2 regions of the Larkinella harenae genome follow, and region 1 is predicted to be linked to the other one. Evidence: riboswitches for the same ligand, from Rfam matches in the RefSeq annotation. Region 1 holds a riboswitch; the other holds the start of a gene.
What was found. A riboswitch is a leader RNA that binds a small molecule or an ion and turns the genes downstream of it on or off. The one in region 1 is predicted to bind thiamine pyrophosphate.
Positions count from the first base shown of each region.

Region 2: linked by a shared signal. The riboswitch ahead of thiM (hydroxyethylthiazole kinase) and the one ahead of ACYVH9_RS00055 (TonB-dependent receptor) in region 1 are both predicted to bind thiamine pyrophosphate.

Region 1 is NZ_BAAGWE010000001.1:9,539-15,298, forward strand. It holds gene mfd (transcription-repair coupling factor) at 1-164, opposite strand, end outside; gene ACYVH9_RS00035 (barstar family protein) at 257-694, opposite strand; gene ACYVH9_RS00040 (muconolactone Delta-isomerase family protein) at 726-1,022, opposite strand; gene ACYVH9_RS00045 (alpha/beta hydrolase) at 1,037-1,702, opposite strand; gene ACYVH9_RS00050 (ring-cleaving dioxygenase) at 1,787-2,728, opposite strand; TPP riboswitch at 2,873-2,970, shown strand; gene ACYVH9_RS00055 (TonB-dependent receptor) at 3,052-5,463, shown strand; gene ACYVH9_RS00060 (hypothetical protein) at 5,688-5,760, shown strand, end outside.
Region 2 is NZ_BAAGWE010000001.1:1,460,617-1,466,376, forward strand. It holds gene ACYVH9_RS05840 (RNA polymerase sigma-70 factor) at 128-712, opposite strand; gene fabF (beta-ketoacyl-ACP synthase II) at 906-2,150, shown strand; TPP riboswitch at 2,182-2,283, shown strand; gene thiM (hydroxyethylthiazole kinase) at 2,329-3,135, shown strand; gene thiE (thiamine phosphate synthase) at 3,132-3,752, shown strand; gene thiD (bifunctional hydroxymethylpyrimidine kinase/phosphomethylpyrimidine kinase) at 3,813-4,619, shown strand; gene tenA (thiaminase II) at 4,624-5,292, shown strand; gene ACYVH9_RS05870 (GNAT family N-acetyltransferase) at 5,299-5,760, opposite strand, start outside.

The DNA of each region.
Region 1 (5,760 bases):
TGCATGCGGTAAACAGACGCAGCCAGCACAGCATCTAAGCTGCCGGTGATGCCTTTCAACTGAATGCGGGAAGGCTCGGCGGTGTGTGTTTGGCGGAATTGTTCACCAATAATTTTGATGAAGCTATCTTCGGTATAAAGCGTAATTAAATCAGCTACTTTCATAAAAATATAAATACCAAAAGCCGCAGAGAGCACCATCTCCCTGCGGCAAAAGGCAACAGATAAACCGTTTCATGTCGGTTTTGTTGCAAAAACTAACTTATAGAATCGTAGACAAATCCTTCTTTATTCAGCAAGGCCGCCAACGAATCGCTGGGTTGAAATAAAATTACTAATTGCCGGGCCGAAAGTCCTTCTTCGTCCTCGTCCACCCATTTCCAGTCTTCGGCGGCTACGTCCAGGATGTTCAATAATTCGCCTTTGCGGGCTTCTACCTTTTCCTGCGACAGAAAGGCGTCTGGGTGCGTAACATAAATTGCAATCTTATCGTCATCCAGCCACTCCAGATCGTTCAGGGCTTCGTCCAGCGATTCCAGGTTGAATTCAAAGTAGTCGGGAAACCGAAGCTCGCGGGCAATCTGGTCGAAAAACTGTTTCAGCGTTTGGGCTTTCTGACCATTGATCCGGGCAATTCGAAAGTCAACGTAGTCTTTCAGCTCCGAATCCGATTGAATGAATCTAAAATTTGCCATGAACAAGAAAAAATAACCCGGCAAAAATAGTTTAATTCAGTGAAAACAGGGGCATTCTTAATGAAACGATATTATTGAACATCAACTCCGTAATGGTTGGATCCATGAAGTTGATCAACGGAAATTCGGAAACAATTTCCATTACCTCAAATTCCGTCTGCGCTTTCACCACGCACCATAATTTCTGGCGGTCGAGAGATAGCGCATACGTAACGAGTTTTCCGTTTTCCATCAATTCATTTACTTTCAGCCGCTGGAGCGGAATCTTAACCGTAAAATCCTCGGTCATTTCAGCCGGGAGATCGAATTCTACCATAAACTGGCTCATAGGGCGTGGTAGTTTTAGGTGTACAATTCACGGACGGGCGCGCCGGATGTGGGCGAACCGTCAATCAACTGATTAACAATCTTTAGCTCATCTTCGTTGACCGAGTGCGCAAAATTTGGATATAATTTCATTTTTACCCCCGCACCCATCGACCGGAACACACCTTCTGACTCAATAACACGCTCTTTCGGAATGTGTGGATCGATATCGCTGCAGCCCAGAAAAACCGGTGTTTCTTCCAGTTCGCCCTCGTACAAGCGGGGTGTACCCGGCGGGCCGATCAACCCGCCACTTAAGCCGAAAACACCTCCGTACGGCATGGCATTGCGAGCCACGAACTCCAGCGCCAGACAGGCACCCTGCGAAAAACCGAGCCAGAATATCTGCGGTGGTTTAAAATTATAGTCCGACTGTAACCGCGCCCGCAAACTGCTCAGTACCTGAAGAGCCGCCGACAAGTAGGGTTCATTCTCTTCAAGCGGACTCATAAACGAATATGGATACCACGTTCCCTGGTGGGCCTGCGGAGCGATGAAGGCAAAATCCTGGTCTTCGATATAATCTGACAACGACAAAATATCGCGCGCCGACGCCCCGCGGCCGTGCACCATTACCATCACTTTTGAAGCTTTTTCCAGCGGTTTTCCGGCTGTAAGGAAGTTATTGGGATCGTGTATCATAGTGTTTGGGAATATGGGCCTGCGATAAAAGGTGCGGGGCGGAGGGTCGTTTTTTCGTACCCTCACCCCGCCACCTTCTGCTCGTTATTTCACTTCAATTTTCGGTAGAGCCGCTTCTATTTTTTCACGCCGGGGTTCGTACCACTCCGGCAATTTAAGCGTTTTACCCAATTCGGCAACGGGTTCATCCACTGCAAAGCCCGGAGGATTGGTAGCGACTTCGAACAGAATGCCGCCCGGCTCGCGGAAATAAATGCTGTGGAAATAATTCCGGTCCTGAACGGGCGTCACCTGATAGCCTGCTTTCAGCAATTGCTGTTGCAAAACAAGTTGCGATTCGTCCGAATCCGTCGAAAACGCCACGTGGTGAACCGAACCGACGCCCTGGTGTGCCCGAAGCTCGTTCGCAGCGTGCCGCACATCCACGTAATTGCCAGAACCGCCTTTGCCCGCCTGGAACCGAAATAAACCGGTTTCTTCTGATACCAACGTATGACCCAGGTATTCAGTTAATAATTTTATGGTATCGTCCACTTTGACCTCGTTCAAGGTAACGGTGTGAAAGCCTTTGACGGCGAATTCGGTCGGAATAAAACCGTTCGACCAGCCCGGCCTTGTATCCTGATCATGAGCCACCAGCTCGATACCCATGCCGTCGAAATCGTCAAACCGCAGGTAGGTTTCGTTAAACCGTTGGTATGGGCCGGTAAATGGAATATTAAACTCATGCAAGCGATTAATCCAGAAACTCAGCGACGCCGTCGGAACCGAAAACGCCGTATAGGTCAACTGGCCCCCACCCTTCCGACCGCGAATGAGGCCTTTCCCGTATGGGAAGAACGTCAGAATACTACCCGGCGATCCGGTTTCGTCACCGTAATACAGGTGGTAAACATCCGGGGCGTCAAAATTGATGGTTTTCTTGACCAACCGTAGTCCTAGAATGTGCGTATAAAAATCGACATTACTTTGGGCATCACCGGCGATAGCCGTAACGTGGTGTAATCCATTAACGAGCGTTTCCATGGTCTGAGAGTTTTAATGAGTAATATGAGTCTTTTTCTTTAAATGTATCGACATTTAATGTAAATACATTTAATTTTTTGCTAAAGTTCACTACTACCTAATATTTCTGTAAATATGCTTTTTTGAATTACCTTTGCAGCGCTAATCTTACAAAAGGGGTGCCTTAATACAACGGGCTGAGATTATACCCATTGAACCTGCACCGGGTAATGCCGGCGAAGGGAACGTATTCACAGATGGTATACCTGTGCGTACTATTTACTCAAAAATCAACTAATTAGCAGATAGGTTGGCCCTTGCCTATTGTGACTTTTTCGTGCATCATGAAGAAAATTACAATTCGGCACCATGTCATCTATTTTACTGGCTTGCTAGGGCTCTTTTTTCTATCGGCGCTACCGGCCTGGGCGCAATTTTCCATTTCCGGAACTGTCAACGATGTTGAGGGCGGAGTGTTGCCCGGCACAGCCATTACCGTCGAGGGGACCTTTAAAGGCACGTTTGCCGACGCCAATGGCGAGTTTCGCCTGACCAACTTAAAACCGGGCGCGGTGAAGTTACGGTTTTCGCTGCTGGGTTATGAACCGGTTTTACAGACAGTGGAGCTCAATCGGAACGAGCAGCTGGTTGTGGCGTTGGCTAAAACCGTTGTGGTGGTGGATGAGGTGGTTGTAAGTGCCACACGCGCTAACCAGAAGTCGGCAGTTGCCTATACCAATGTTTCAGGGCGAGAACTTACCAAACAGAATCTGGGACAGGATATTCCGTTGCTCCTGAACTTTACGCCATCGCTTGTGACTACCTCCGACGCGGGCGCAGGTGTTGGCTATACCGGTTTCCGGATTCGGGGTTCGGACGCAACGCGGATCAATATAACCGTCAACGGGATTCCCTACAACGATGCGGAATCACAAGGTACGTTCTGGGTCAACATGCCGGATATTGCCTCATCGGTGAGCAGCATTCAGATTCAGCGCGGAGTGGGAACATCTACCAATGGCGCGGGCGCTTTTGGGGCTTCGGTCAACGTGCAAACAAACAGTTTCGAGAAAAATCCGTACGGCGAAGTCGACGTTTCGGGTGGCTCTTTCAATACCTTAAAAACCACGGTAAAAGCGGGTTCTGGCTTGTTAAAGTCGGACGCGACCCCGGGACATTTTGTGGTGGATGCCCGGCTGTCCCGAATCGTATCTGATGGTTATATCGACCGGGCATCGTCCAATCTGAAATCGTTTTATGTCTCCGGCGGCTGGTACGGCAAAAAGAGCTTCGTGCGTTTAAATGTGTTCTCAGGCACGGAGCGCACCTACCAGGCCTGGGATGGTGTTCCGGAAAGTCTTCTGAAAACCAACCGAACCTATAACGCTTATACCTACGACAACGAAGTTGATAATTACCAGCAGGATCATTACCAGCTCATTAGCTCCCACGAATTAAGCCGAAACTGGCGTCTGAATGCTTCGTTACATTACACAAAAGGCCGGGGTTACTACGAACAATTCCGGGCCAATAACCGGCTTTCCGACTACGGTTTGCCCAACGTGGTGATTGGCGATTCCACCATCAGCCGCACGGATTTGATTCGTAGACGCTGGCTGGATAATGACTTTTACGGAGCGGTTTTTTCGCTGGATTACAACAGTTTCGGTAAACTGACCGCCAACATCGGCGGGGGTTGGAACCAGTATACCGGCAAGCATTTTGGAGAAGTAATCTGGGCGCGGTTTGCCAGTACGAGCGACATTCGACACCGGTATTACGACAACGACGCAACCAAAACGGATTTCAACCTGTACGGGAAAGCCTATTACCAGTTCAGTTCAAAATTCAATGCGTACGTTGATTTGCAGGTGCGAACCGTTGATTACTCATTTTTAGGATTTGACAACCAGCTCCGGAATGTACAGCAGGACGATAAGCTAAGCTTTTTCAATCCGAAAGCTGGGATTACCTACACCCTGAACGACCGCAGCAGTGTGTATGCTTCATTTGGCGTTGGTCACCGCGAGCCCAACCGCAACGATTACACACAATCGACGCCGGCCAGTCGCCCCAAAGCCGAACGACTGAATGATTGGGAAGCCGGTTACAAAATGCAGACCCAGCGCCTGGCTTTCTCAGCCAATCTGTACTACATGAAATACAAAAATGAGCTGATTCTGACCGGGCAGATCAACGACGTGGGCGCGCAAAACCGGGTAAACGTGCCGAATAGTTACCGCGCCGGGGTTGAACTGGAAGCCGGAACTGTGCTGGCGAAGAACCTGCGCTGGAACGTCAACGTGACTTTTAGCCAGAATAAAGTGAAAACCTTTACGGAGTTTCTGGATAATTACGATACTGGCGAACAGCAGATCAACCAATATACCAACACTAACATTGCGTTTGCGCCAAACACCATTGTTGGATCGCAACTACTGTATACGCCCGCGAAAGGGCTGGAAATCGGCTTGCTGTCGAAGTACGTCGGGAAGCAGTACATGGACAACACCTCCAACGAAAACCGCAAACTTGATGCGTATTTTGTCAACGACCTGCGGTTTATTTATACCATACAGCCCAAAGGCATGAACGAAATCGCGTTTTCGCTGCTGCTGAATAACTTCCTCGGCGAACTGTATGAATCGAACGGCTACACCTATAGCTACCTTTCGGAAGGCCAAATCGTCACGGAAAACTTCTATTATCCGCAAGCCGGCCGGAATTTTCTGGCGGGTGTGAGAATCAAATTTTAGTTCTGAACGGGGTGAATCAAGGCTGGCATTCGATTGTAATACGGCCAACCGGAACGTAACGTCCTAATGTTCTGCTGAGTTCTTCAGAGGGGCCTCTAGAACTAGCCGATCAGTCGCATTGATTCATCTTTAATGGATGAGTCAATGCTTTTTAAAAGTCGTTCAATCGCGGCAGAGAGCATGCAATAAAGTAACATTTAGGGCTGCTTGCGCGTTAAATGCCTATGACTGATCGAAACAAAACAATCTGGGAATCGTTGGGAAGCGGCCTGGTTGGTGCCTGTGTGCTGACGGCTC
Region 2 (5,760 bases), 1.5 Mb from region 1:
TGCTACAAGTCACATTGGGCTGCCCCCGACCGCAAATAGTTTAGAAACTTGTGGGATAAGTACTATGAATTAGCCTCTTAGTAGATAAAGTTCTTTGATTAGTACAATGAGTGGTGCTGCCAACGGCTTAGCGGAAAAAACCAATGAACAGAAAAAGGTAAGTTGCGAAGTTTTTCAGGTGTGACCGCAACAGGCGAAGCGACTGGGTGATGTGGTATTCGACGGTGCGTTCGGGAATGTGCAGAAATTCCGAAATTTCCTTGACGGTTTTGTGCTCCAGCCGGTTTAAGCGAAAGATTTCCCGAGTTTTCAGCGGCATGTGTTCCAGCACCTCTTCAACGGCTTTGTGCAGGTCTTCGTAAGCCAGGTTGTTTTCGGCCCGTTCGTCGAAATAACTGACCAGGTCCTCCACGCCGGGGTCCCAGTACTTTTTCCGAATCAGGGCGTCCCGGATGTAGTTAATAACTTTATACTTGACAGCCGTAAATAAATAGCGGTCGAGGTGGTCGATGTTCAGTTTTTCCCGCCGTTCCCAGAGTTCGACGAAGATATCCTGAACGATCTCGGCGGCCGCTTCTTCCGATTGAAGCCTTCGGGCCGCTACCCTGAATAGGTCGTTCCAATAGCGTAAATAGATGGCCTGAAACGTCTCAGGGTCAAGGCTATTTAAGCGGTTGGTCGGCGTATCTTTAGGAAGGTTTGAAAACTCCATAAAGGGTCAAATTTGCAAGGCTATAGTCGAATCAATACACCTGGCCTTCTGGGAAGGACCAAATGAATACTCAAAATTTTCATAAAAACCGTTGACGGAACTGTCCTGTACTTGCCTGTAAAAGTTTTCGAAAGAATGGAATCAATGTGCGGTGGGTTCTTTTTCTTTGCGGGCTCATTGTATTACTGATGTCATGTTACACCGCGTTGTTATTACCGGATTAGGCGCTTTTACACCCATTGGCTCTACCCTTCCGACCTTCTGGCAAAACGTGGTCGAAGGGCGGTCGGCAATGGGCCCCATCACTCGTTTCGATGCCTCGTTGTTTCGGACCCGGTTTGCGTCCGAAATCCCCCATTTTGATCCGCTGCCGTACCTGGGCCGCACCGACAGCAAGCGGACGGATCGGTTTACGCAGTTTGCGCTGATTGCCGCCGAGCAGGCCATTCAGGATTCCGGTTTTGACCTGGGAAAAATGGATCCGTTTGATGTGGGCGTAATCTGGGGTTCGGGGCAGGGCGGAACCGAAACACTGGAAGACCAAACCACCGAGTTTGCCCGGGGCGACGGCCAGCCACGCTTTAGCCCGTTTCTGGTTCCCAAGGTGTTGGTCAACCTGGCGTCGGGGATGATTTCGATCCGGCACGGTTTTATGGGAATCAACTATACGGCGGTTTCGGCCTGCGCAAGTTCCAACTCGGCGCTGATGGATGCGTTTAACTACATTCGGCTCGGAAAAGCCAAAATCATCGTCAGTGGGGGCTGCGATGCCGCCATTACCCCGTCTTCATTCGGTGGCTATTGTTCCATGAAAGCCATGTCGACCCGGAACGATGACCCGGCCACGGCTTCGCGACCGTTCGATGTCGAGCGCGACGGTTTTGTGATGGGCGAAGGAGCCGGAGCCATCATTCTGGAAGAATACGAACACGCCGTTCGGCGGGGCGCTACGATTTACGGGGAAATGACCGGGGCTGCCATGACCGGCGACGCTTACCACATTACGGCTACCCATCCCGATGGCATCGGCGCAACGCGGGCCATGCAACTGGCGCTGACCGAGGCCCGCGTCAACATCGAAGACCTGGATTACCTGAATGCCCACGCGACCTCAACGCCGGTCGGGGATTTGTCGGAAATGAAAGCCGTGGCGCAACTGACCGGCTCGAAAAAGACAAAGCTGCACATCAGCGCGACCAAATCCATCACCGGGCACCTGATGGGCGGAGCCGGAGCGATCGAAGCCATCATCAGCCTGCTGGCCCTGCGCGACAACGTTATTCCACCCACCATCAACACCACCGTGCGCGATCCGGCTATTCCCGAAAGTCTGAATATTGTTTTCCGGGAAGCACGGACTACCGAGGTCAAAACCGCTATGAGCAATACCTTCGGGTTTGGTGGGCACAACGGGATCGTAGTTTTTCAGAAAATATAAAAACCGTACGGCGAAATACCCTACCTTTGCCGGGCAACTTTAGGGGTGTCAGGACCAGCATGGACTGACTGAGAGCATACCCTCACCACCTGATGCAGTTTGTACTGCCGTAGGGAAAAGTTTCCGGGAAACCGTTCGCCCCTCTGAAGTTGCTGTAGATAAACCGACCGACAGCAACATGTATCCAACTCCTCAATCTGTCTGGGCCGACCTGGAAACGATTCGCGCGCAGGCTCCGCTCATCCACAACATCACCAATTTCGTGGTGATGAACAACACGGCCAACGCCCTACTCGCCCTCGGTGCTTCGCCCGCGATGGTGCACGCTCCCGAAGAAACCGAAGATTTCGTTTCCATTTCCAACGCGCTGGTGGTCAACATCGGAACGCTCGATGCCACATTTGTTGCGGGCATGAAACTGGCCATGCGCCGGGCGAAGGATCTGGGGAAACCGGTGATTTTTGACCCCGTTGGCGTGGGTGCAACGGCTTTTCGCAATCAGGTCAGTCAGGAGTTGTTGTCGCTGGCTGCGCCCGCCATCATCCGTGGCAATGCGTCGGAAATTATGGCACTGGCCGGTCTGAATGCCCAAACCAAGGGCGTAGACAGTACCGTGGGTTCCGAGGCAGCCGTCGAAGCGGCCAAACGACTGAGCAACGTCTGGGGCAGTGTCGTCGTGGTCAGTGGTGCCATCGATTACATCATCCGTGGGGAGCAGGTGGCTACCGTTGCCAACGGACATCCACTCATGACCAAGGTGACGGGGATGGGCTGCACCGCTACGGCTCTGATCGGCGCGTTTGCGGCCGTGAATCCCGATTATTTCCGGGCGGCTACACACGCCATGACCGTGATGGGAATAGCCGGAGAACGGGCGGTGCAGAAACAGGCCGCGCCCGGAAGTTTGCAGGTGAACTTTCTCGATGCCTTGTACCAACTGACCGAGGCTGATCTGGCGGAAGGGCTAAACCAACCACAGGTATGAACGGGTTGTATTTGGTGACCGACAGCGGCATTGGTGCGCAGGCCGGGCACCGCCTGCCGTTTATCGTCGAGGAAGCGTGCCGGGCTGGGGTGCAATGGGTGCAACTGCGTGAGAAAGCCATCACGACCCGTGCTTTTGTGGAACTGGGGGCCGAATTGAAACGAATCACACAAACTTACGGGGCCAAACTGATTATCAACGACCGGATTGATGTGGCATTGGCGATCGATGCCGACGGCGTACACGTGGGGCAGGACGACATGCCGCACGAGCTGGCGCGGGCGCTCATTGGTCCGAACAAAATCCTGGGTTTGTCGGTGAACAACCGAACGGAGCTGCAAGCCGCCGAAGGAGCCGACGTTGATTACCTCGGGGTGGCGGCTATCTTTCCGACGCCCACCAAGCAGGACACGTCCAGCGCACTCGGGCTGGACGGCCTTCGGGAGCTTTGTTGCCTGACCAAGCTGCCCACGTTCGCGATTGGTGGGATCAACGCCGATAATATTCGGGCGATCAGGCAAACGGGCGTATCGGGTGCCGCCGTGGTTTCGGCCATTTGTGGCCAGCCGTCGCCTTACGAAGCCACCCGTGAACTGATTCAACGGGCTGATTGGTAACGCGGGCAGCTAATGCCTGAAAAACCGTACCGCATGTCAACCTCTTAATTTTTCTCCATCATGAAAACATACGCACGCGCGCTGACGATTGCCGGTTCTGACAGTGGCGGAGGAGCCGGAATTCAGGCTGATCTGAAAACGTTTGCTGCCCTCGGTTGCTACGGCATGTCGGTCCTGACGGCTCTGACGGCCCAGAATACCAAAGGGGTCAGCGGGATATTCCCAGTTCCGGCTACCTTTGTTGGGGACCAGATGAGGGCTGTTCTGAGTGATATCGGTGCCGATGCCGTTAAAATCGGAATGCTGCATTCGCCGGAAGTTATCGAACAGATAGCCCAGACGCTGACGGAATTTGGCATAAAAACCGTTGTGCTTGATCCGGTGATGGTGGCAACCAGTGGGGATAAATTGTTGCAGGACGACGCCATCGACGCGCTCAGGTCCCGGTTGCTGCCGCTGGCGTCGGTGATTACGCCCAACCTGCCCGAAGCGGGCGTTTTGCTGGGGCGATCCATCGGTACGTTTGCTGAAATGCAACAGGCAGCCATTGATTTGAGCCAGTTTTGTCCGGGTGCTATCCTGGTTAAAGGCGGGCATTTAACGACCGACGAAAGCACGGATTTGCTGCGCCTTCCTTCGGGCGAAATGCATTCGTTTTCGACGCCCCGGATCGACACCCCGAATTCGCACGGGACGGGGTGCACGCTTTCCTCCGCGGTGGCCGCCGGGCTGGCCAAAGGCTTATCGGTTGTTGAAGCCGTATCGATGGCTAAAGATTACCTGACGCAGGCGCTTCAGATAGGGTCGGTGTATCGGCTGGGGCAGGGTCACGGACCCGTTCATCATTTTTTCAACGTTTGGCAGTAACGCAATGGCATCATTTACCACCCAGCTCTGGAGTGATATTCTACCGGTTTACGACGCAATTTTACGGCACGGTTTTGTGCAGCAACTAACGGCGGGGAGCCTGCCTGGCGCGACGTTTCAGTATTACATTCAGCAGGATGCGCTTTATTTGACTGATTTCAGCCGGGCATTGAATCAACTAGCGGCCCGTTCGTCGCAGCCGGATGAACTATTGCAGTTGACGCAATTTGCCCAGAATGCGATTCTGGTAGAGCGGGCGCTGCACGAAACTTACTTCGCGCTGTATCAAATCGAACCGGCAACCGAGAAAATGCCGGCCTGTTTTGCGTACACGAATTACCTGCTGGCCACTACCTCGCTGCAATCGCTGGCGGTGGGGGCAGCTGCGGTACTGCCCTGTTTCTGGATTTACCGGGAAGTGGGGAAGTTCATCTACCAGCGCGCTGTTCTGAAAAACCCCTATCGGAGCTGGATTGATACCTACGCGGGCGAGGCTTTTGATCAGTCGGTTAAGCAGATGCTGGACCTGACCGATCGGCTGGCGGAATCGGCGGGGCTGGCCGAACGCGAAAAAATGCGGGAAGCGTTTCGGACTGCGAGCCGGCTGGAGTGGTATTTCTGGAACGATGCGTATACGCAAAACCGCTGGCAGGTGGGGTTTGAGGGGTTATAAAACCGCTTACTCATCCAGGATCTCGGCGGCTAATGAATGGACGGTTTTCCACGAAAACGGCAGCCATTGCCCATTGCTGTCATCGAATACTTCCGTGGCGGCTTCGCAGGGAAACAATTTATAATCGAATTTGGGGTAGTTACTAACCATGTAACCGGGGTAGTAGTACTGTTTTTGCAGGTGCCGGGCGTAGTTGATTTTCTGCAACATCAGGTATTTTCCCAAGCTATAACGGCGGTAGTCGGGGTGGTAAAAATTCATGATACCGGCAATGCTGTCGGCCCCCAGATCGAAAATGCCAACGGCGATGACCACATGCTGATCCCGAACTTCAATGGCGTACGTCTCGAACAAATCGTACGTGGCATCGCTGTTGAGCCAGAAATCGACCGATTCCGGCGCTTCAAAATCAACCGAGCTCCGGTACAGGGCATAGAGGGTTTCCATCTCTTGCGTCAGCACAAATGG